DNA from 2 places in the Bradyrhizobium sp. USDA 4516 genome. Region 1 is predicted to be linked to the other one. Evidence: riboswitches for the same ligand, from Rfam matches in the RefSeq annotation. Region 1 holds a riboswitch; the other holds the start of a gene.
What was found. A riboswitch is a leader RNA that binds a small molecule or an ion and turns the genes downstream of it on or off. The one in region 1 is predicted to bind S-adenosylmethionine.

Region 1 (10,624 bases):
AAACCAAAGGTCAGGCCGATCAGCAGCGCATGCATCGCGAGCGTCGAGGCGCGCTCGATCTCGCCGGCACCGAGCGCACGCGCGATCGCGGATGCGACGCCGCCGCCCATCGCGCCGCCGGACATCGTCATGGTCAGGATCACGCAGGGAAACACCAGCGCCATCGCCGCGAGCGACTCGACGCCGAGCCGGCCGATATACGAAGTCTCCGCGATGACGACGCAGGTGCCGGCGGAGAGGGCGATCACGTTCGGCCACGCCAGCCATAGCAGCGTGCGCAGGATCGGCCCGTCGAGCAGCGCATTGCGCGCCGGCTTGGTCACCGGCGGCGGCAGCGGCCGCTCTTGTTCGTCGACAGGAATTTCGGCGAGGCCGAGATCGGACATTTCTACTCCCACGCGCGATCTGGGGAGCCGCGCCATGGTGTTTCCCTACCATGGCGGCGGCGGAATCCACGTGCGCGGGGCGCAAGGGGGGCCTGCGCGATTGCAGGTGAACCCGGATGAACCTTGGGGCTAGCCGATCGACCAGACAAACGGCGCGCCGGCGGCGCTGTTCGGCTTCAGATGCACCGGAATACGCCGCCCGCAGCCGGCGGCCAGCCCTTCGAACAGGCCGGTCAATACGCTGGCGCAGGCCGGATGATAGTCGGCCACGTCGGCCATCAGCTTCCAGCCCTGCTGGCGGATTTCGAACTGGCCCTCGGATTCGGTGATGTCAGCAATATCGTCCTGCGACTCGAAGATAGTGCGCAGGAATGCGGCAAATTCCGTGGCACGGCCACGGCGGCCGCCGAGCGCCTGCGCGACCTCGTCGTAATACTGCATGCCGATCAGTCTGCCGGTGAGATGCAGCAGATAGCTCGCGTCCTCCGGGCCGAACACCTGCACGATGACCGGCGCGGCCGTCTTCACATATTCCATCGCGTAGTTGCGATAGGCCTTTTCCAGCCGCGGCTTCGGCCAGCTGTCGACCGGCAGCGCCGGCGCGGAGTTCGGATCGAACAGCGGCGCCTCGATATGGCGCGCGAACACCAGGCGCTGGTCGAGCTCGAGCGGATGATCGTACTCGCAGTAATAGCCTTCGAGGCCGTCCTGGCCGTCGACACACTGCTTGGTGCAGACGAAGCCGAGCCGCAATTCCCCGAGCGCGACACCGTTGTTGGCGTGCCAGCCGCGCAGCATCGCGCGCGAGACCTCACCGGGCACGCCGCAGATCGCCGTGCCCTTCCAGATCCAGCGCGGCGGCGGATAGCGGATCCAGGCCTTGCGGTCGGTCTCGTACATGTATTCGACATGCACGCCGCCGATCCAGTTGGAAAGATAATGATACTGCGCGGCCGCGACCGCCGGCGGCAGGCTGTCGAGGCCGAGCTTCTTCAAGCCGGGCAGGAAGCGCTCCTGCTGCTGGCGACGAAACACGCGGAAGACGAACTCGGCGGCATCAGCCGTGCCGCGCCGCGTGACGACGGTGAGGATCAGCCCGGTGAAGAAGGCGTGATAGAGATCGGCGACGCTGCGCCACTTCCGCCACTGCGTTTCGCGCGCGTCCTGCTCTCCGGTCATGTCTGCTCCCGCTGTTCTTGTTGGCGAGATAAAGCCTCGCGCGCGCAATCGTAGCCCGGATGCAGCGAAGCGCAATCCGGGGCGGCTCAATGCGCGTATGCAGCGCCCCGGATTTCGCTAGCGCTTCATCCGGGCTACGGAATTACACGCGCGCGAAACGGAATTACACGCGAAAATGCTTGGAGAGCTTCAGGCCCTGCGCCTGATAGTTCGAGCCGATGCGCTGGCCGTACAGCGCGTCGGGGCGCTCGAGCATCCGCTCATAGACGAGGCGGCCGACGATCTGACCATGCTCGAGGATGAACGGCACCTCGCGCGAGCGCACCTCCAGCACGGCGCGCGCCCCCTTTCCGCCGGCGCCGGCATAGCCGAAGCCGGGATCGAAGAAGCCGGCATAATGGACGCGGAATTCGCCGACCAGCGGATCGAACGGCACCATCTCCGCGGCGTAGTCCGGCGGCACCTGCACCGCCTCTTTCGACGCCAGGATGTAGAACTCGCCGGGATCGAGGATGAGACTGCCGTCGGGCCGGGCCTTGATCGGCTCCCAGAAGTCGTCGACAGCATAGCCGCCGCGGCGATCGACATCGACCACGCCGGTATGGCGCTTGGCGCGATAGCCGACGAAGCCGCCCGAGCTCTCGCCGGAGAGATCGACCGAGAGCGCGACGCCATGGGTGAGATCGGCATTGGCGGCGTCGACCAGCCGCTCGGCGGCATGCAGCGCATCGAGCTCGTCGGCGGTCAGCGTCGCCTCGCCGATCCGGAAGCGGACCTGGCTGAGCCGCGAACCCTCGCGCAGCAGCACGGGAAACGTCTTCGGGCTGATCTCGGCGTAGAGCGGGCCGTGATAGCCGGCGCCGATCATGTCGAAGCGGCGGGTGCCGTCGGCGATCACGCGGGTGAAGACGTCGAGCCGTCCGGTCGAGCTCTTCGGGTTGGCCGCGGCCACGATCTCCGGCGGCAGCGCCAGGCTCTCCAGCAGCGGCACGATGTAGACGCAGTTGGTCTCCAGCACCGCGCCGTCGGACAGATCGATCTCGTGCAGCTTCAGCTCGTCGATCCGCTCGGCGACGGTGGCATCGGGTCCCGGCAGGAAGCTGGCACGGACCCGGTAGGCAATGTCACCGAGGCGCAGATCGAGGCTGGCCGGCTGGATCTGGCTCTCGACGAAGTCATAGGCGGGCAGAATGAGGCCGGCCTCCGCCATCTCCGCGATCATGCGGTCGGGCAGGATTCCGTTGGATTCATCTTCCAGCGTGAACGACACGATGCGGTCCCTCGGCGATCCCTTGAGATGACCGAAAAATCATACTCCAGGCGGCCATCAAGCCCCAAAATATGGGCTTTTACGGGTTATCCGATGACCGTCTTGACGGAAAGGGCGCGAGGGAATATCAGCTGCACTTATCCCGTGGTGATTTGAGCCGGCCGGCTTGCAGCCACGTTAAATAAGTCGCTAAACAGGCCGGGGACAGTGTGATCCCGGCTTGTGGAGGTTGCTCCAGGCCGGTTTTTTTGTGGCCAGTTCCCAGGGGAAATGGCCACCTCGGAGGTCACATGTCTGAATCTGAAACCACGGCCCGCTTTCGTCCCGAAACCCGTCTCGTCCATGGCGGTACGCTGCGCTCGCAATTCGGGGAGACGTCGGAAGGGCTGTTTCTCACCCAGGGCTACGTCTACGACACCGCCGAGCAATGCGAGGCGCGCTTCAAGGGCCAGGACCCCGGCTTCATCTATTCGCGCTATTCCAACCCGACCATTGCGATGTTCGAGCGCCGCATGATCGAGCTCGAGGGCGCGGAAGCCGCGCGCTCGACCGCGACCGGCATGGCCGCGGTGACCACCGCGATCCTCGCCCCGCTGAAGGCCGGCGATCATGTGGTGGCCTCGAAGGCCCTGTTCGGCTCCTGCCTCTACGTGGTGCAGGACCTGTTGCCGCGCTACGGCATCGAGACGACGCTGGTCGACGGCCTCGACCTCGACCAGTGGCAGCGCGCGTTGCGGCCGAACACCAAGACCTTCTTCCTGGAGAGCCCGACCAATCCGACGCTCGACGTGCTCGACATCGGCGCGATCGCAGAGATCGCGCATAGCGGCGGCGCCCGGCTGATCGTCGACAACGTGTTTGCGACGCCGATCTGGCAGAGCCCGCTGTCGCTCGGCGCCGACGTCGTGGTCTATTCCGCAACCAAGCATATCGACGGCCAGGGCCGCTGCCTCGGCGGCGTCATCCTGTCGTCGGAGGCCTTCATCGCCGAGCACATCCACAATTTCATGCGCCAGACCGGGCCGTCGCTGTCGCCGTTCAACGCCTGGGTGCTGCTGAAGGGGCTGGAGACGCTCGGCGTGCGCGTCCGCGCCCAGACCGAGAACGCGGCGAAGATCGCCGAGGCGCTGGCCAAGCATCCGAAGATCACGCGGCTGGTCTATCCCGGCCGCCCCGACCATCCGCAGGCCGAGACGGTGAAGAAGCAGATGGGCGCCGGCTCGACACTGGTCGGCTTCGAGGTGAAGGACGGCAAGGCTGGCGCCTTCCGCTGCCTCAACGCGCTGAAGATCTCGCGCATCTCCAACAATCTCGGCGACGCCAAGAGCCTCGTCACGCATCCCGCGACCACGACGCATCAGCGCCTGGCGCCGGAGGCCCGCGCCGAACTTGGTATCAGCGAAGGTTTCATTCGCTTCTCGGCCGGGCTCGAGCATCCCGACGACCTGATCGAGGATTTTGAGCGCGCGCTGGAGCAGGTCTGAGCAAACGCCTCTCGCGGGCGGCGTGCGCTGTTCTTTCGGCGTCGTCGTGGCCGGGCTTGTCCCGGCCATCCACGTCTTGCTCGCAGCAACCGCCAAAGACGTGGATGCCCGGCACGAGGCCGGGCATGACGAGATCGTGGGACGATTGCGCGCTATCTCTTAGAGCGTTTGACCTTACGTCGCAGCCGTCGTGACGCCGCCGTCGACCACGATGGTCTGGCCGGTCATGAAGGTCGAGGCATCGGAGGCGAGATAGGCCACGGCGCCGGCGATCTCGTCGGGCTCGCCGATGCGGCGGAGCGGCGTCGACGCCGTGCGGCGCTTCAGATTGTCCGGGTCCTCCCACAGCGCGCGGGCGAAATCGGTCTTCACCAGGCCCGGCGCCACGCAATTGACGCGCACGCCCTTCGGGCCCCACTCGCCGGCAAGGCTGCGGCACAGCGCGAAGTCGGCGGCCTTGGAGATGCCGTAGGCGCCGATCACCGTAGAACCCCGAAGTCCGCCGATCGAGGAGATGATCACGACCGAACCCTTGCCGCGTTCGGCCATCTGCGGGATCGCCAGCGCGGACAGCCAGATGTTGCTCTTGACGTTCGAGCCCATGATCTTGTCGAACGCCTCGTCGGTGATGTCGAGCAGCGGGCCGTAATACGGGTTCACCGCGGCGTTGCACACCAGGATGTCGATCTTGCCGTAATGCTTGATCGTCCCCGAGACCAGCGCCTCGACCTCGCTGCGGCGCGCGATGTTGCAGGGGATGACGAGCGCATCGCCGCCCGCGTTCTTGATGCCGTCGGCGACTTCCTGGCAGGCATCCGCCTTGCGCGAGGAGATCACGACCTTGGCGCCGAGTTTTGCCAAAAGCTCCGCCGATGCGCGGCCGATGCCGCGGCTCGAGCCGGTGATGACCGCGACCTGGCCGGTGAGATCGAACGGGGTGTTTTTCATTGTTGTTTCCCTGTTATTTGCACGTCATTCCGGGGCGCGACGCAGTCGCGAACCCGGAATCCAGAGGTTACGGCGCCAGATTCCGGGTTCTCGCTTCGCGAGCCCCGGAATGACGGAGATGGCTCAGGCCAACAACCCGCCGCCCTCGCTGACGCGACGGAGGTGATAGTCGGTGTCGCCGAGCGTGTTCTCGATCATGGTCAGCCGCTTGAAGTAGTGACCGATCTTGGCTTCCATGGTCATGCCGATGCCGCCGTGAAGCTGGATCGACTGCTGGCCGACGAACTTCAGGGACTTGCCGACCTGCACCTTGGCGGCGGCAACCGCCGACGCACGCTCCTTGGCATCGTCGAAGTCCGACGCCATGGTGGCGAACATCGACATGCTGCGGGCCTGCTCCAGCGCCACGAACATGTCGGCGGCACGGTGCTGCAGGCTCTGGAACGAGCCGATCGCAACGCCGAACTGCTTGCGGGTCTTGATGTACTCGACCGTCTCCTTCAGCGACTCGTCCATCGCGCCGACCGCTTCCGCGCACAGCGCAATGCGGGCTTCGTCGGCGACGCGCTCGATCAGGGGCAGGCCGTTCTCGGGATCGCCGATCGCAGCGTCAGCACCGACCTCGACATTGGTGAAGGTGATGTCGGCCGCGTGCAGGCCGTCCTGGGTCGGATAGCCCTTCCTGGTGACGCCCTTGGCATCCGCCGGAACCAGGAACACGCCGATGCCGGTCTTGTCGCGCTGACCGCCCTTGGTGCGCGCGGTCACGATCAAGGTGTCGGCGTTCTCGCCGTTGAGCACGACGAACTTCTCGCCGTCGATCACCCAGCCGTCGCCCTTCTTCTTCGCGCTGGTGACGACGTCGAAGAGGTCATAGCGCGAGTTCTTCTCGAGCTGGGCGAAGCCAAAGGTCCTGCTGCCGTCGATGATGCCGGGAATGTACTTGGCCTTCTGCTCGGCCGAGCCACCATGGCGCAGGAAACTGCCGGCGACCACGACGGTGGCGAGATAAGGCTCGACCACCAGCGCCTTGCCGAGCGCTTCCATCACGATCATGGTCTCGACCGCGCCGGCGCCAAAGCCGCCGTCGGTCTCCGCGAAGGGCAGACCAAGCAGGCCTTGCTCGGCGAGCTTGCTCCAGAGCGCTTTGCTCCAGCCGCCCTTCTCCTTCATGTACTTCTTGCGCGCATCGAAGTCGTAGGCATCCGCCAGCAACCCGTCGACGCTTTCCTTGAGAAGCCGCTGCTCCTCGGACAGATCAAAATCCATGTTCGTTCCCTTAACTAACTGATCGTTGTTCAAGCCGGGGCCTCTTCACCTCGCCCCGCTTGCGGGGAGAGGTCGGATCGCGAAGCGATCCGGGTGAGGGGGTACAGGTCTCTCGGCAGTCGTTGCTCGGAGAGATGCCCCTCACCCCAACCCTCTCCCCGCAAGCGCGGGGAGAGGGAGAGGAAACTACAGTCCCAGCACCGCCTTGCTGATGATGTTGCGCTGGATCTCGTTGGAGCCGCCGTAGATCGAAACCTTGCGGTTGTTGAAGTAGCTCGGCGCGATCTGCGCGGTCCAATCCATGCTCTCGTTCGAGCCGGCATCGCCGTGCTCGTCATAGGGTGCGGCGAACGGACCGATGATCTCCATCAACAGCTCGGTGGTGGTCTGCTGGATCTCCGAGCCCTTGATCTTGAGCACCGAGGACGCCGGATTGGGCTTGCCCTTGCCGTGCTTGCCCTCGTCGGCGACGACGCGGAGCTGGGTGAGTTCGAGCGCCTTCAGCTCGATCTCGCAGGCCGTGAGCTTCTCGCGGAACGCCGGATCCTCGATCACCGGACGGCCGCCGGACTCGACCTTGGAGGCCAGCGCGCGGATGCGGCGCAGCCGCTCCTTCGACACGCCGACCCGGGCGATGCCGGTGCGCTCATTGCCGAGCAGGAATTTGGCGTAATCCCAGCCCTTGTTTTCCTCGCCGATCAGGTTCTCGTAGGGCACCTCGACGTCGTCGAAGAACACCTCGTTGACCTCGTGGCCGCCGTCGATGGTCTGGATCGGGCGCACGGTGACGCCCTTCGACTTCATCGAGAACACGATGAAGGAGATGCCCATCTGCTTCTTCGCGGCCGGATCGGTGCGGCAGAGGCAGAAGATCATGTCGGCGTGCTGGGCGAGCGTGGTCCAGGTCTTCTGGCCGTTGATGATCCACTTGTCGCCACGGCGCTCGGCCTTGGTCTTCAGCGACGCGAGGTCCGAACCCGAGCCCGGCTCCGAGAAGCCCTGGCACCACCAGTCGTCGACATTGGCGATGCGCGGCAGATATTCCTTCTTCTGCTTCTCGTTGCCGAAGGTGTAGATCACCGGGCCGACCATGCTGACGCCGAAGGCGAGCGGCTGCGGCGCCGGATAGGACTGCAGCTCCTCGTTGAAGATGTAGTGCTGCACGGTGCTCCAGCCGGTGCCGCCATATTCCTTCGGCCAGTGGGTGACGCCCCAGCCCTTCTTGTTGAGGATGCGCCACCAGGTGACCATCTCGTCCTTCGACAGATGGCGGCCTTCCTGCAGCTTGCGCCGGGTCTCCGGCGGCACGTTGTTCTTGAAGAACTCCCGCACCTCCTCGCGAAACGCTATCTCTTCCTTGGTGAAAGCGAGATCCATCGGATCCTCCTTTTGAAATTCAACTGCTTCTTTCCTGGTCGTCCCGGCGAAGGCCGGGACCCATAACCACCGGCTTTCGTGTTTGACAACGCCGGCTGCCGCATGTGCCCAAAGAGAAGCCGCGGCGTATGGGTCCCGGCCTTCGCCGGGACGACAATCCTACTGCAACACCTCGAACAGGCCGGCCGCGCCCATGCCGCCACCGACGCACATGGTGACGACTGCGTACTTGGCCTTGCGGCGGCGGCCCTCGATCAGCGCGTGGCCGGTGAGCCGCGCACCCGACATGCCGTAAGGGTGGCCGACCGAAATCGCGCCGCCATTGACGTTGATCTTCTCCGGATCGATGCCGAGCTTGTCGCGGCAATAGAGCACCTGCACCGCGAAGGCCTCGTTGAGCTCCCAGAGATCGATGTCGTCGACCTTGAGGCCATGGCGCTTCAGCAGCCGCGGCACCGCGAACACCGGACCGATGCCCATCTCGTCCGGCTCGCAGCCGGCGGAGACGAAGCCGCGGAAGATCCCGAGCGGCTTCAGCCCGCGCTTGGCGGCTTCCTTGTCGCTCATGATCACGGAGGCGCTGGCGCCGTCCGAGAGCTGGCTGGCATTGCCGGCGGTGATGGTGAAACCGTCGCCGCGCACCGGCTTGAGGCTGGCAAGCCCTTCGGCCGTGGTCTCCGGCCGCGGACCTTCGTCCTGCGACAGCGTCACCTCTTTCATCGTGACGGCACCGGTCGCCTTGTCGGTGACCGCCATCATGGTGGTGATCGGCGCGAGCTCTTCCTTGAACTTGCCGCCCTGCTGCGCGGCCGAGGTGCGGCGCTGGCTTTCCAGCCCATACTCGTCCTGCTTCTCGCGCGAGATGTTGTAGCGCTTGGCGACGATCTCGGCGGTGTCGATCATGGGCATGTAGACCTCGCCCTTGATCTTGAGCAGCGCCGGATCCTGGGCGTGGAAGGAATTCATCTTGTCGTTCTGCACCAGCGAGATCGACTCGCCGCCGCCGCCGACCGCGATCTCGACGCCGTCGAAGATCACCGAGCGCGCGGCGAGCGCAATCGCCTGCAGGCCGGAGGCGCACTGGCGGTCGATCGTGGTGCCGGCAACGGTCACCGGCAACCCGGCGCGGAGCAGTGCCTTGCGCGCGATGTTGCCGCCGGTCGCGCCCTGCTGCATCGCCGCGCCCATCACCACGTCCTCGATCTCCTTCGGATCGACCTTGGCGCGCGCCACCGCTTCGCCGATCGCGTGCCCGAGCAAGGTCGCGCCCTCGGTGACGTTGAGCGCGCCGCGATAGGCCTTGCCGATCGGCGTGCGGGCGGTGGAGACGATAACGGCGCCGGTCATGAGCGAGATCCTGATGCAGTCTGTTGTTGCGTGGATTGAGATGTCTCGGTTTGAGCAGTCTTGGGCTGCTGCTGGCGCAATTCGTGACGCGACAGCTTGCCGACCGGGGTGCGCGGCAATTCGTCGACGAACTCGACGGCCGCCGGCAGTTCGTGCTTACCGACCTTGCCGGTGAGGAATGCACGCAGCTCGTCGATCGAGAAGGTCTTCTCGCCGTCGCGCAGCTTGATGAAGGCCTTTGCCGCCTCACCGCGGTAATCGTCGGGAATGCCGATCACGATCACCTCCTGCACGGCAGGATGGGTGTAGATCGCCTGCTCGATCATCTGCGGATAGACGTTGAAGCCGCCGGAGATGATCATGTCCTTCTTGCGGTCGACCAGATAGAAATAGCCGTCGGCGTCCATGTAGCCGATGTCGCCGGTGAGGAAGCGGTCGCCGACGAAAGCCTCCGCGGTCTCCGCCGGCCTGTTCCAGTAGCCCTTGGTGACGTTCGGGCCGCGGATGCGGATCTCGCCGACCTCGCCGACCGGCATCACCCTGGTGGAATCCTCCAGCGACACGACGTCCATCTCGATGCCGGGCAGCATCAGCCCGATCGAGCCTGGTTTCTCCGGTCCCTCCTTGGGATGGCCGGTGCCGGGCGAGCAGGTCTCGGTCATGCCCCAGCCGCTCTTCAGCTTCATGCCGACGCGGCGCTCGAAGATCTTCGCGACCTCCACCGGCAGCGGCGCGCCGCCGGAGCCGGCGACCACCAGCGAAGAGAGATCGCGCTTGTCGAGATCGGGCAGCGAGGCGATCGCGATCCACATCGTCGGCACGCCGGGAAACACCGTTGCGCGCTTGACCTCGATGTCGCGCATCACGGCCTCGACGTCGAAGCGCTGGTGCAGCGAGATCAAATGGCCGCGCCGGATCGCCGACAGCAGCACGACGGTCAGTGCGTAGATGTGAAACAGCGGCAGCACGCAGATCACGCGCTCGATCGCATTGCGTTCGAGCCGCCCGGGCTTGCCCCAGACGTCGTAGATCGACACCGCCGCGGTGAGATTGCCGTGGCTGAGCATGGCGCCCTTGGGCAGGCCCGTGGTGCCGCCGGTGTATTGCAGCAGCGCGACGTCCTCGACGTCGACCGCCGGCCATTGCGACGGCCTGGTCGCGCCGTCGATGAACTGGCGGTGGGTGATGATCGCGGGATTGTCGGGCAGCGCCGTTTGCGGCGTGCCGACCTTGCCCCAATTGTCGTCCTCGCAGACGATCAGACGATCGAGCAGACCCTTGGCGAGGAATTTCAGCGCGGTCGGCAACAGCGCCGACAAATTGCTGGTGACCAGCACCCGCGCGCCTGAATCGGACAGCTTGTG
Region 2 (10,624 bases), 1.8 Mb from region 1:
GGCTTCCTCGGCGCGCGCCAACCCGGCGTCCGGGTCTGGCAGGATATCGGGCCGGAGTTCAAGCTCGCGGTCTCGGCGGAGAACCCGCAGACATCCTTTTTCGGCGGCAACAACCCGCTGGTCGGCACGCCGGCGGTTGGCCCGCAGGGCGTGCTCAATCCGAATCTGCTGGTCAATCTCACCGGTCCGGGCGGCAGCTTCTTCAACAGCCTGAACAATGTCAGCCTCAACCACGTTCCGGATTTCACCGTGAAGGGCGCGTGGGATCCGCGGCTCGGGCCCTACAAGATGCATGTCGAGGCGTGGGCGCTCTACCGCGACTTTTATGATCGCTTCAACTTCGCCAATCACGACGTCAACACGGTCAGCTTCGGCGGCCACCTCTCGGCCGAGATCGTGCCGAAGCTGCTCGAGGTGCAGGCCTCCGCCTCCTACGGTGCGCTGGGCCGCTTCACCGCAACGCCATTCCCGGATGCAACCGTGCGCCAGGACGGCTCGATCCAGCCGCTGCCGATCACGGCTTTCCTGGTCGGCTCGGTCTGGCACACGACGCCGTCGCTCGATCTCTACGCCTATGCCGGGCTCGAAAAGACCAAGGCGACCTTCTCCAATGTCGGCACGGTGCCGTTCGGCTACGGCAATCCGCTCTACAACAACCTCGGCTGCAACATCGAGAACTCGCCGGCCGCGACCTGTAACGGCAACACTTCGGAGGTGAGGCAGTACACCGCGGGCTTCTACGACACGATCTTCAAGGGCTCCTACGGCACCATCAAGGCCGGCGCGCAATATTCCTACACCCAGCGCTTCGCCTTCCAGGGTGTCGGCGGCGCGCCGAAGACCGACGACCACATCGTCATGACCCAGATCCGCTACTACCCGTTCTAGGACGTGACGATGTCATTTCGAGCCGAGCTACGAACTCTGGTTACCTCGCCCCGCGCGCGGGGAGAGGTCGGAGCGCATCGTTAGATGCGCTCCGGGTGAGGGGGAGCCTCCGCAAACGTTGCTATCACCATCTATGCGGAGACGGCCCCTCACCCCAACCCTCCAAGAGCACGCTTCGCTTGTCTCGACCCCGTAAGAACGGGGAGAGGGAGTGCACCACCGGCAAAGGAACACCGCACATGAGGATCGTGACCAGACCGAAGCAGAGGGCCGTGATCGCGCGCGAACTGATGATGGTTAGCCGCGCCGCGCATGTGCTGCAGCGAACTGGCCTCGCGATGGCCGGTGCCATGGCCGGCACCTTCGTCGCCGCCCAGCTCGCCAAGGGCCATGTCGCTGTCTTCGGCACGCTCGGCTTCATCGCGACGACGATCGTGATCGGTGCAGTCGGCTTCTATCTCGGCATCGATGTTCCCAAGCCGGTGATGCGCGGCACGGGTCGCATCGATGCCGTCGAGCTGATGAGCGCGGGCGGCATCTTCCTTGCCGCGCTGGCTGCGCTGGTGTCGGTCTACGGCATCATCTTCGACGAGATTCCGCCGCGCGCCTGGGAGTTCGTGATCGGCACCTGGTGGTTCGGCGGCGGCGTCATGCTGGCAACCGCCGGCCTCGTCGGCCGTCAGCGGCCGGCGCAGAAGGCCGCCGCGCTGTCGACGGGGCCGATCCGGGATCAACGGCTGCGGCGGTGAGTACGGTCGCAGACCTGCGGCCCCGCTGCGCCAATCTGTCCCGTAGCTGCGATCGGCCGATGCGATACCCTCACCAAAAAATCGGGGAGGGACTTCAATGCCAGCGAAATTCAGCCGCCGTCACGTCATCGCTGCCGGAACCGCGGCTGCCGCGATGCCCTTCCTGTCACGCGGCGCCTCGGCGCAAGCCGCCTGGCCCTCGCGACAAATCCGCATGATCTGCAGCTACCCCGCCGGCGGACAGACCGATCTCCTGGCACGCGCCTTCGGCGAATTCATCGCAAGGCAAGTCGGGCAAACCGTCGTCATCGAGAACAAGGCGGGCGCCTCGGGCTCGATCGGCGCCGCCGAGGTGGCGCGTGCCGCGCCTGACGGTCACACCATCCTGTGCTCGATCTCGACCACTTACGTGATGAACCGCGCGATGATGAAGAACCCCGGCTACGACATGGACAAGGATCTGACGCTGGTCAGCGTGATCCCGGGCGCCGGGCTGCTGCTGGTCGCGAGCCCGAAATTGGGCGTCAAGACACTGGCGGAATTCGTCGCCTATGCGCGCAGCAGCGGCAAGGTGAATTTCGGCACCTATAGCGCGGGCTCCGCGCCGCACATGACGATCAACGAGCTCAACAAGCAGTATGGCCTCACCATCGAGCCGATCCACTATCGCGGCGAGGCACCGATGTGGACCGGGCTTGCGGAAGGCACGCTCGATGTCGCGATGGGCAGCACCGCCGCGCAAACCGTCCTGCAAAGCGGTCGCGGCGTCGTCTTCGGGGTGCATTCGAAGAAGGTCGACGCGATCCCCGAGATCAGGACGCTGCCCGAGCAGGGCGCGACGTCGAAGTTCTTCACCGTGAGCGGCTTCTCGGGCTGGGCACTGCCGAAGGCGACGCCGCAGCCGATCGTCGATCGGCTGTCGGAGATTTGCGTCGCCGCCAATAACGATCCGAAGGTGAAGGAGGTGCTCGCGACCTTCGTGCTGGAGCCCGCGATCGGCTTCAAGGACAGCAATGCGCTGTATCAGCGCGAATTGCCGGTCTGGATGGAGGCCGCGCAGTCACTCGGCCTGCCGCCGGCCTGAAGCGATCCGGAACTGAAGGATGGCTGCATCGACGGTCACCATTCGTCGTAGAACCACTCCCTCGGGATACGAGGCCGCGCTCTTGCGTATGGCGGGATAGACGTCCGCTCGGGCTTGCGCGCGGCCGGCGCCGGCTGCGTCGGAGCCGGTGACGCCTTCGGCTCGGAAACCTTCGCGAGCGCTCGTTTCATTTCTTCCTGGCTCGCCTTGAGTTCCTCAATGGCTTTGGAGCTCTCGCGGGCCATCTGTTGCTGGTTCGCCTTTAGTTGCTCGATATTTCGCTCAACATTTGCGAGGTCGCGTGCGATCGTTTGCAGCAGCTGCGTCTGATCGGGAAGGGCTGTGTTGGCCGTCGGCGCGGCGTCCTGCGGTGGTGCGGTCTGAGGCAACGGCGTCGCTTGGGGCGGAGCGGCGTCTGCCGCGGCGACCTGAACGGCAGGTGGAGCGGGCTGCGCCGGAGGCTGCGGATCATCCGGCGGCAATGCTGGAGTTGAAACGAGCTGCGGCGCCCAACGGGCGACAAGCAGCTTGGCTTCCCCGCCATATGACGACTGCAAAGCCAGGGCAGCGACCACGATACATGCTGCCACCGACAAGGCGGTGAGGGCGCGGAATACCGGTCTTCCGGGCCGCGATTGCGAGGCAAGTCCGGAAGAAGCAGGGCTGGGCCCGGAAGAAACGGGGTTGGGTCCGACCGAGGGCGGGTTTGGCTTTGCCGACGGGTGGGACGCGGCATCGCGCTCCATTCTTGCGAGCTGTTCACTCAAGCGCGTGAGTTCTTCATCGGCGCGCGCAATCTGCTTTTGGGCTTCCGCGAGTCGTTCGTCGGCGCGCGCGCTCGGGCTATCGTTCGATCCAACTGGGTTCGGAGTGGGCGTGGAGTTCATTGACGTTTCCCTTTCCGTCCAATGTCACCCAAGAGTGCCGACTCGGCTATCCGTCAGGGGCGATCAGCCTCCAGCACTCCCTTCAGTCTTGTCTAAAGAATGGCCGGATGATAGCGCGCCCGAGGTCTCGTGATAATGGGGCGGGATATTGGCCCGGGCTAGCCGAAGATCGGGTCCGCTCGGGTCAAAAGCCGACATCATTCCGCGCCGCTTGGGGCAATGCAAACGGCCCTGGCCAGCGTAGTCTCAGGCGTCCCGCTGGACCAACTCGAAGGTGATGCCCTCTGGGCCCTCGAACAGCCGGAGCTTCCGGCTGATGTAGTCCATCTCCTCGCTCAGCATGGTGACACCGTTGGCCACCAGGTGCGCGGTGGCCGCCTCGATGTCGTCGACGCGGAAGGCGAGGTGATTGAAGCCCAGCTTTCGCAGATTGGTCGGGTGCACCCCCGGATCGGTCCCCGGGAGCGGGTCGAACTGAAGCAGCTGGATTTCGAAATCCGCTCCTTCGAGTGCGAGGGTGATGTGCTGCGCTCTCATGGCCGGCATGCCCATGTACCGGGCGGGAACGCCGCCGTCGATGGTCGCGACGTGAGTCTTCTTGAAGCCGAGCAGTGCGAAGAATTCGATCGCCGGGCCGGCATCTGCCACTGCGATAGTCACATGATCCGGACTGAGTATCATCTGATCGCTCCCTGTCATCAGCGACGCGCCGGCTTTCCTGCTGGAGGCTATCAGCTCGCTCCGTCCGCCGGTAGGTGGGTCGGCCCTGCGGCGACACAATCCGACGGGCAATCAGCGATTCATGTCGCGAGAATGCGGACGTGTGACCCACAAGCAGCGCAACACACTCGGTGTCGTCCCGGCGAAAGCCGGACCCATAACCACAGCTGGTCATTGTTGCGCGATGCTGGGACGACGAGTCCCGTCAACCACACCCGCCGCGGAGTATGGGTCCCGGCTTTCGCCGGGACGACGAATGGAGAGAAGTCGTCCCGCTTACGTCTTCAAATTCGCATGCGGCCGGCCGAAGTCGGGTGCGGCGGAGTCCTGGCCGGTCTCGACGATGCCGCGGCGGATGGCGCGGGTGCGGGTGAAGTGGTCGAACAGCGCTTCGCCGTCGCCGCGCCGGATCGCACGGGTCAGCTTCGACAGATCCTCGTTGAAGGTGCCGAGCATCTCGAGCACGGCGTCCTTGTTGGCGAGGAATACGTCGCGCCACATCGTCGGGTCCGAGGCCGCGATGCGGGTGAAGTCGCGGAAGCCGCCGGCGGAGAATTTGATGACCTCGGATTCCGTCACCTGCGCCAGCTCGTCGGCGGTGCCGACGATGGTGTAGGCGATCAGATGCGGCAAATGGCTGGTGATCGCGAGCACGAGGTCATGATGGTCGGGCGTCATGATCTCGACCTTGGCGCCGAGCGCGGCCCAGAACGTTCGCAATCGGTCGGTCGCCGCGGGATCGGTGCCTTCGGGCGGGGTGAGGATGCACCAGCGGTTGATGAACAGCTCGGCGAAGCCGGAATCCGGCCCCGAATGCTCGGTGCCGGCCACCGGATGCGCCGGGACAAAGTGGACGCCGTCAGGCAGATGCGGCGCCATGTCTTTGACGACGGCGCCCTTCACCGAGCCGACGTCGGAGATGATCGCGCCGGGCTTCAGATGCGGCGCGATCTCAGCGGCGACCGGGCCGCAGGCGCCGACCGGGATGCAGAGGATGACGAGGTCGGCGTCCTTCACCGCCTCGATGTTGGTCTCGACGACGCGATCGACGATGCCGAGTTCGGCGACGCGCGCACGCGTCTTCTCCGAGCGCGCGGTGGTCACGATCTCGCCGACCAGCCCTTGCGCGCGCGCGCCGCGCGCGATCGAGCCGCCGATCAGGCCGAAGCCGATCAGCGCGATGCGTTTGAAGAGCGGAGCGGTGGTCACGATGTCACTTTCCGGCCAGGAAGTCGCGCAGCCCCTCGACCACGAGGCGGTTGGCCTCCTCGGTGCCAATGGTCATGCGCAGCGCATGCGGCAGCTTGTAATTGTTGAGTGCGCGCAGCACGAGGCCGCGCCGCGTGAGATAGGCGTCGGCTTCCGCCGCGGTCTTGCCCGTGTCGGTCGGGAAATGGATCAGCACGAAATTGGCGACGCTCGGCGTCACCTTCAGCCCGAGCTTGCCGATCTCCTCGGTCAGCCAGTTGCGCCATTGTTCGGTGTGGGTCCGCGACTTCTGCACATGCGCGGTGTCCTCGATCGCCGCCACCGCCGCCAGCATCGCCGGCGTCGTGACGTTGAACGGACCGCGGATGCGGTTGCAGGCATCGACGATATGCGCCGGCCCGAACATCCAGCCGATCCGCAGCGCCGCAAGGCCGTGGATCTTCGAGAAGGTGTGCGTCACCACCGTGTTGTCCGTGGTCGCGACCAGCTCTATGCCGAGCTCGTAGTCGTTGCGCGAGACGTAGTCGGCATAGGCGGCGTCGAGCACCAGCAGCACATGCGACGGCAGCGCGGCGCGCAGCCGCTTGACCTCGTCGAACGGGATGTAGGTGCCGGTCGGATTGTTCGGGTTGGCGAGCCAGACCAGTTTCGTGCGCGGCGTCACCACCTTGAGTATGGCGTCGACGTCGGCCGTGAAATTGGTCTCGGCCGCGATCACGTTCCTGGCGCCGTTCGCCATGGTGGCGATCGGGTAAACCAGGAAGCCGTGGGTGGTCGAGATCGCCTCGTCGCCGGGCGCGAGATAGGTGTGCGCCAGCAGGTTGAGGATTTCGTCGGAGCCGGCGCCGCAGATGATGCGGTCGGGATCGAGCCCGTAGGCGCGGCCGATCGCCTCGCGCAGCACGCGCGAGGTGCCTTCCGGATAGTCCTCGAGATGGTCAGCCGCCGCCTTGTAGGCCGCGATCGCCTTCGGAGACGGCCCGAACGGCGTCTCGTTGGCGGACAGCTTGAACACTTTGCGGCCCGGTTCCGGCACCGGGCTCTTGCCGGGCGTGTAGGGCGCAATATCGAGGATGCCGGGGTTCGGCACGGGGCGGGACATCATCAACTCCGAACAGAGCGTTTTCGAGCGAAGTGGATACCGGTTCGCGTGAAGAAAACGCGTCAAAACAAAAGCCTGGACGGGCGGCTGGCTCTTACTTCAGGTCCTGGCCGATCCGTTAGAGGGCACCGTATAGCGCGTTGCGTGGCTGCCGACGAGGGCCGACGAGCGGACCGAGGCGCCGGCCTTGATCAGGGCGAGCTTGATGGCCTCGAAACCCTTGTTCTTAAGGTCTTGTCCGGTGACCGAGACCAGCAGCGCCGCGCCGTCGAAAGCGGTGTCGGGGACCGCGACGATCTCGGCGAGCGGCGCAAGCGCCCGGGCGACATCGGCGTTCCAGCCGGAGACGCGCACGCTCCAGGTCTGCACTTCGGTGACCATGGCGTCGTCGGCGACCCGCGAGATCACGAACACCGGCAGCGCGGCGGGATGGTCGGCGCGTTCGAGGAACGGCAGCCGCGCGATGATCTTCGGCGCGCCACTGGCCTCGAGCGCATTCCACCACGGCGTACGGCTTGCGATCGCGGAGACCAGCGCGAGGTCGCCCTTCGACTTCGCCACCGCCTCGACCGCGGCCTGTGCGCTGAAATGCGACACGTAAGGCACCACGAAGCCGAAGTGAAACCGCGCCGAGTCGCGCATGGCCGACTCGCCGACCGAAACATCGGCATGCACCGCGAACGGCGCCTGCACATAGGTGAAGGTCGAGATGATGACGCGCCAGATGCTCTCGATGGTGTCGAGCGGCAGGATGCCGCGATGACGCCGCACCAGCTCGCGCATCATGCTGGCCTCGCGTGCCGGGCGGAATGCCGAGCCGACCTCCTGGGTCTTCTTGACCTGGATCAGGCGGTCGATGATGTCGCCGCGCGCCATCAACAGGCGGTGTACCTGCTCGTCGATCGCATCGATCTCCTTGCGCAGATCCTGCAGCGAGGGCGGCGACGGGGGTGGGTTGGACATGCTCTCAAACCTTGTCGTCGGGGCGGCCCGGTGCCGCGTCGGACAGGGTCCCTGATTAGGAAAGACGGGCAGCGAAAGCAAAGAGAAACGTCGCAGGCGTGCCTTGCGCATTCGGTTAACCAATTGGCCGTGGGCAGGGCTGTCTTGACGGCGGGGGGCGTGGGGACTACGTTCCCTGCGTCCCGTGGTCATTTGAGCCGGCCGGCTTGCAGCCACGTTAAACAACTCGCTAAACAGGCCGGGGACCTTATCAGCTCCCGGCCGAACCTTTGTTCAGGCCGGGTTTTTTATTGGCCTGAGGTCCGTCGAGCCCTCCCGCGCGGAGGCAGGGTCGCCTAGATGAGCAACGTGCGTCCGATACCGAGCCCACAAACCCCGAGCGATGATCGCGCCCATGAGGCCGACCGTCCGTCGTCACTGGTGGCGAAGTTCGGGATGGACCAGCCGCTCAAGCTCGATTGCGGCGTCGATCTCGCACCGTTCCAGATCGCCTACCAGACCTATGGCGAGCTCAACGCCGACCGCTCCAATGCGATCCTGGTCTGCCACGCGCTGACCGGCGATCAGCATGTCAACAACATCCATCCCGTCACCGGCAAGCCCGGCTGGTGGGAGACCATGGTCGGCGTCGGCCGGCCGATCGATCCCGACAAATACTTCATCATCTGCTCCAATGTGATCGGCGGCTGCATGGGCTCGACCGGCCCTGCGTCGTTGAACCCCGCGACCGGCAAGGTGTGGGGACTCGATTTCCCGATCATCACCGTCCCCGACATGGTGCGCGCGCAGGCGATGCTGATCGATCGCCTCGGCATCACGACGCTGTTTTGTGTGGTCGGCGGTTCGATGGGCGGCATGCAGGTGCTGCAATGGACCGCGGCCTATCCGGAGCGCGTGTTCTCGACGCTCGCGATCGCCTGCTCGACGCGCCACTCGGCGCAGAACATCGCGTTCCACGAGCTCGGCCGCCAGGCCGTGATGGCCGATCCGGACTGGCGCGGCGGCCGCTATGTCGACGAGGACACCCATCCGCACCGCGGATTGGCCGTGGCGCGGATGGCCGCGCACATCACCTATCTCTCGGACGCCGCGCTGCATCGCAAGTTCGGACGGCGGATGCAGGACCGCGAGCTGCCGACCTTCTCGTTCGATGCGGATTTTCAGGTCGAGAGCTATCTGCGCTACCAGGGCTCGTCCTTTGTCGAGCGCTTCGACGCCAACTCCTATCTCTATCTGACCCGCGCGATGGACTATTTCGACATCGCCGCCGACCACAACGGCGTGCTGGCGAAGGCGTTCACCGGCATCCAGACCCGGTTCTGCGTGGTGTCGTTCACCAGCGACTGGCTGTTTCCGACCTCGGAATCGCGCGCGCTGGTGCATGCGCTGAACGCGTCGAGCGCACGGGTGTCGTTCGCCGAGATCGAGACCGACAAGGGCCACGACGCCTTCCTGCTCGATGTGCCGGAATTCCTCGAGATCTCCCGTGCCTTCCTGCTGGCCGCAGCCAAGGCGCGCGGACTGAAGGACGGCGGCCGGTCATGAGCATGCAGCAGACATTGCCCTTGCCGGGCATCGCGCCGGAGCGGACCGGCGGCCATCGCACCGATCATCTGCTGGTCGCCGACATGGTGCGGCCGGGCTCGCGCGTGCTCGATGTCGGCTGCGGCGATGGCGAGCTGTTGCAGCTCTTGGAAAGCCGCGGCATCGACGGCCGCGGCATCGAGCTGTCGCGCGAGGGCGTCAATGGCTGCGTCGCCAAGGGGCTCGCCGTGGTGCAGGGCGATGCCGACACCGATCTCGTCAACTATCCCGACGATGCGTTCGACTACGTGATCCTGTCGCAGACCTTGCAGGCGACGCGGCAGCCCAAGGTGGTGCTGGAGAATCTGCTGCGGATTGGCCAGCGCGCCATCGTCTCGTTCCCGAATTTCGGGTTCTGGAAGATGCGGCTGCAGCTTCTGATCGGCGGCCACATGCCGCGCACCGAGAATTTGCCGGCGAGCTGGTACGACACCTCGAACATCCACTTCTGCACCATCAAGGATTTCGTGCAGCTCTGCGAGGAGATCAACGTCAAGATGGAGCGCGCGGTGGCGCTCGATCTCTACGGCCGTCCGGTGCCGCTCAACCTGCCGTGGTGGGTGTGGAACATGTTCGGCGAGCAGGGCGTGTTCCTGCTCAGCCGGGGTGGAGGGGGCGAGCGACAAGGCCAAGTGAAAGCCGTGTGAAGCGTCAACCCGTCGCCGCCACCTGCGACATCGGATCGCACACAGCACCGGCCAGAGGCCGGTGCTCGACCCTTCAAAGGAACACGTGGAATCTCCGCCGATGCAGATCGTCGGCGATGACAGGATTGGGTTGTCGATGTACAGCTTTCCTGTTCGCGCTCGCCGTGTAAAAGTGGCTCATGCGGATCAGAGATGATGGAATCAGTCGTGAACTGGTGGTCATCGGGCTGACGCGCAATGGTCACTTGCTGGGGAAGACAATGCGAACAGGTTTCTCGATTGCGCTATTGCTCGTCGTTGCACTGTCCGGGGTCTTGTGGGCCGCCAATATGTCCATCCCCGATGGGCATCAACTCGGACATCTGGCGCTGCTGAATGGAGGTTGCGACACGCATGCGTCCGGACATGCGGCAGATCACGTCCCCGACCTTGCTCGCCATCGAGAGCATTCCGCCGCGCTCGATCTGGTAGCCCTGTGCTCCGAGACCGATATCGCCGCATCGTCGGGCGATTGGAGTGCGCCGTCCACCTGGGTACAAGGGAAGCCGCCTGCCGACGGCGCGAAAGTCCGCATTCCATCCGGGCTGACCGTCAAGATCGACAAGGAGATCACGGCCAAAATCGACTGGATTCGCGTCGATGGGGCTCTCGTCTGGAGTACCGATCAGGCCACTTCCGTCAAGGTCGGAACGATTGTGGTGACGCCCGACGGCGCCCTCGAAATGGGGACCGTAGATCTTCCCGTCTCGAAGACTGTCGTCGCAAAGCTCACCTTTGCCGCGCGGACGTTC

Region 2: another riboswitch for S-adenosylmethionine. It lies ahead of metX (homoserine O-acetyltransferase MetX); the one in region 1 lies ahead of ACVI1L_RS16840 (O-succinylhomoserine sulfhydrylase).

The regions. Positions count from the first base shown of each region.
Region 1 is NZ_JBSRXT010000001.1:3,658,266-3,668,889, reverse strand. It holds gene ACVI1L_RS16855 (MATE family efflux transporter) at 1-386, opposite strand, end outside; gene ACVI1L_RS16850 (hypothetical protein) at 516-1,565, opposite strand; gene ACVI1L_RS16845 (2'-deoxycytidine 5'-triphosphate deaminase) at 1,729-2,835, opposite strand; SAM riboswitch at 2,970-3,049, shown strand; gene ACVI1L_RS16840 (O-succinylhomoserine sulfhydrylase) at 3,126-4,319, shown strand; gene ACVI1L_RS16835 (SDR family NAD(P)-dependent oxidoreductase) at 4,494-5,267, opposite strand; gene pimD (pimeloyl-CoA dehydrogenase small subunit) at 5,391-6,536, opposite strand; gene pimC (pimeloyl-CoA dehydrogenase large subunit) at 6,723-7,913, opposite strand; gene ACVI1L_RS16820 (acetyl-CoA C-acyltransferase) at 8,073-9,260, opposite strand; gene pimA (dicarboxylate--CoA ligase PimA) at 9,257-10,624, opposite strand, start outside.
Region 2 is NZ_JBSRXT010000001.1:1,831,521-1,842,144, reverse strand. It holds gene ACVI1L_RS08660 (hypothetical protein) at 1-888, shown strand, start outside; gene ACVI1L_RS08655 (hypothetical protein) at 1,128-1,637, shown strand; gene ACVI1L_RS08650 (Bug family tripartite tricarboxylate transporter substrate binding protein) at 1,735-2,721, shown strand; gene ACVI1L_RS08645 (hypothetical protein) at 2,757-3,608, opposite strand; gene ACVI1L_RS08640 (VOC family protein) at 3,855-4,289, opposite strand; gene ACVI1L_RS08635 (prephenate/arogenate dehydrogenase family protein) at 4,605-5,537, opposite strand; gene hisC (histidinol-phosphate transaminase) at 5,542-6,639, opposite strand; gene ACVI1L_RS08625 (chorismate mutase) at 6,739-7,602, opposite strand; SAM riboswitch at 7,777-7,856, shown strand; gene metX (homoserine O-acetyltransferase MetX) at 7,942-9,147, shown strand; gene metW (methionine biosynthesis protein MetW) at 9,144-9,833, shown strand; gene ACVI1L_RS08610 (G8 domain-containing protein) at 10,013-10,624, shown strand, end outside.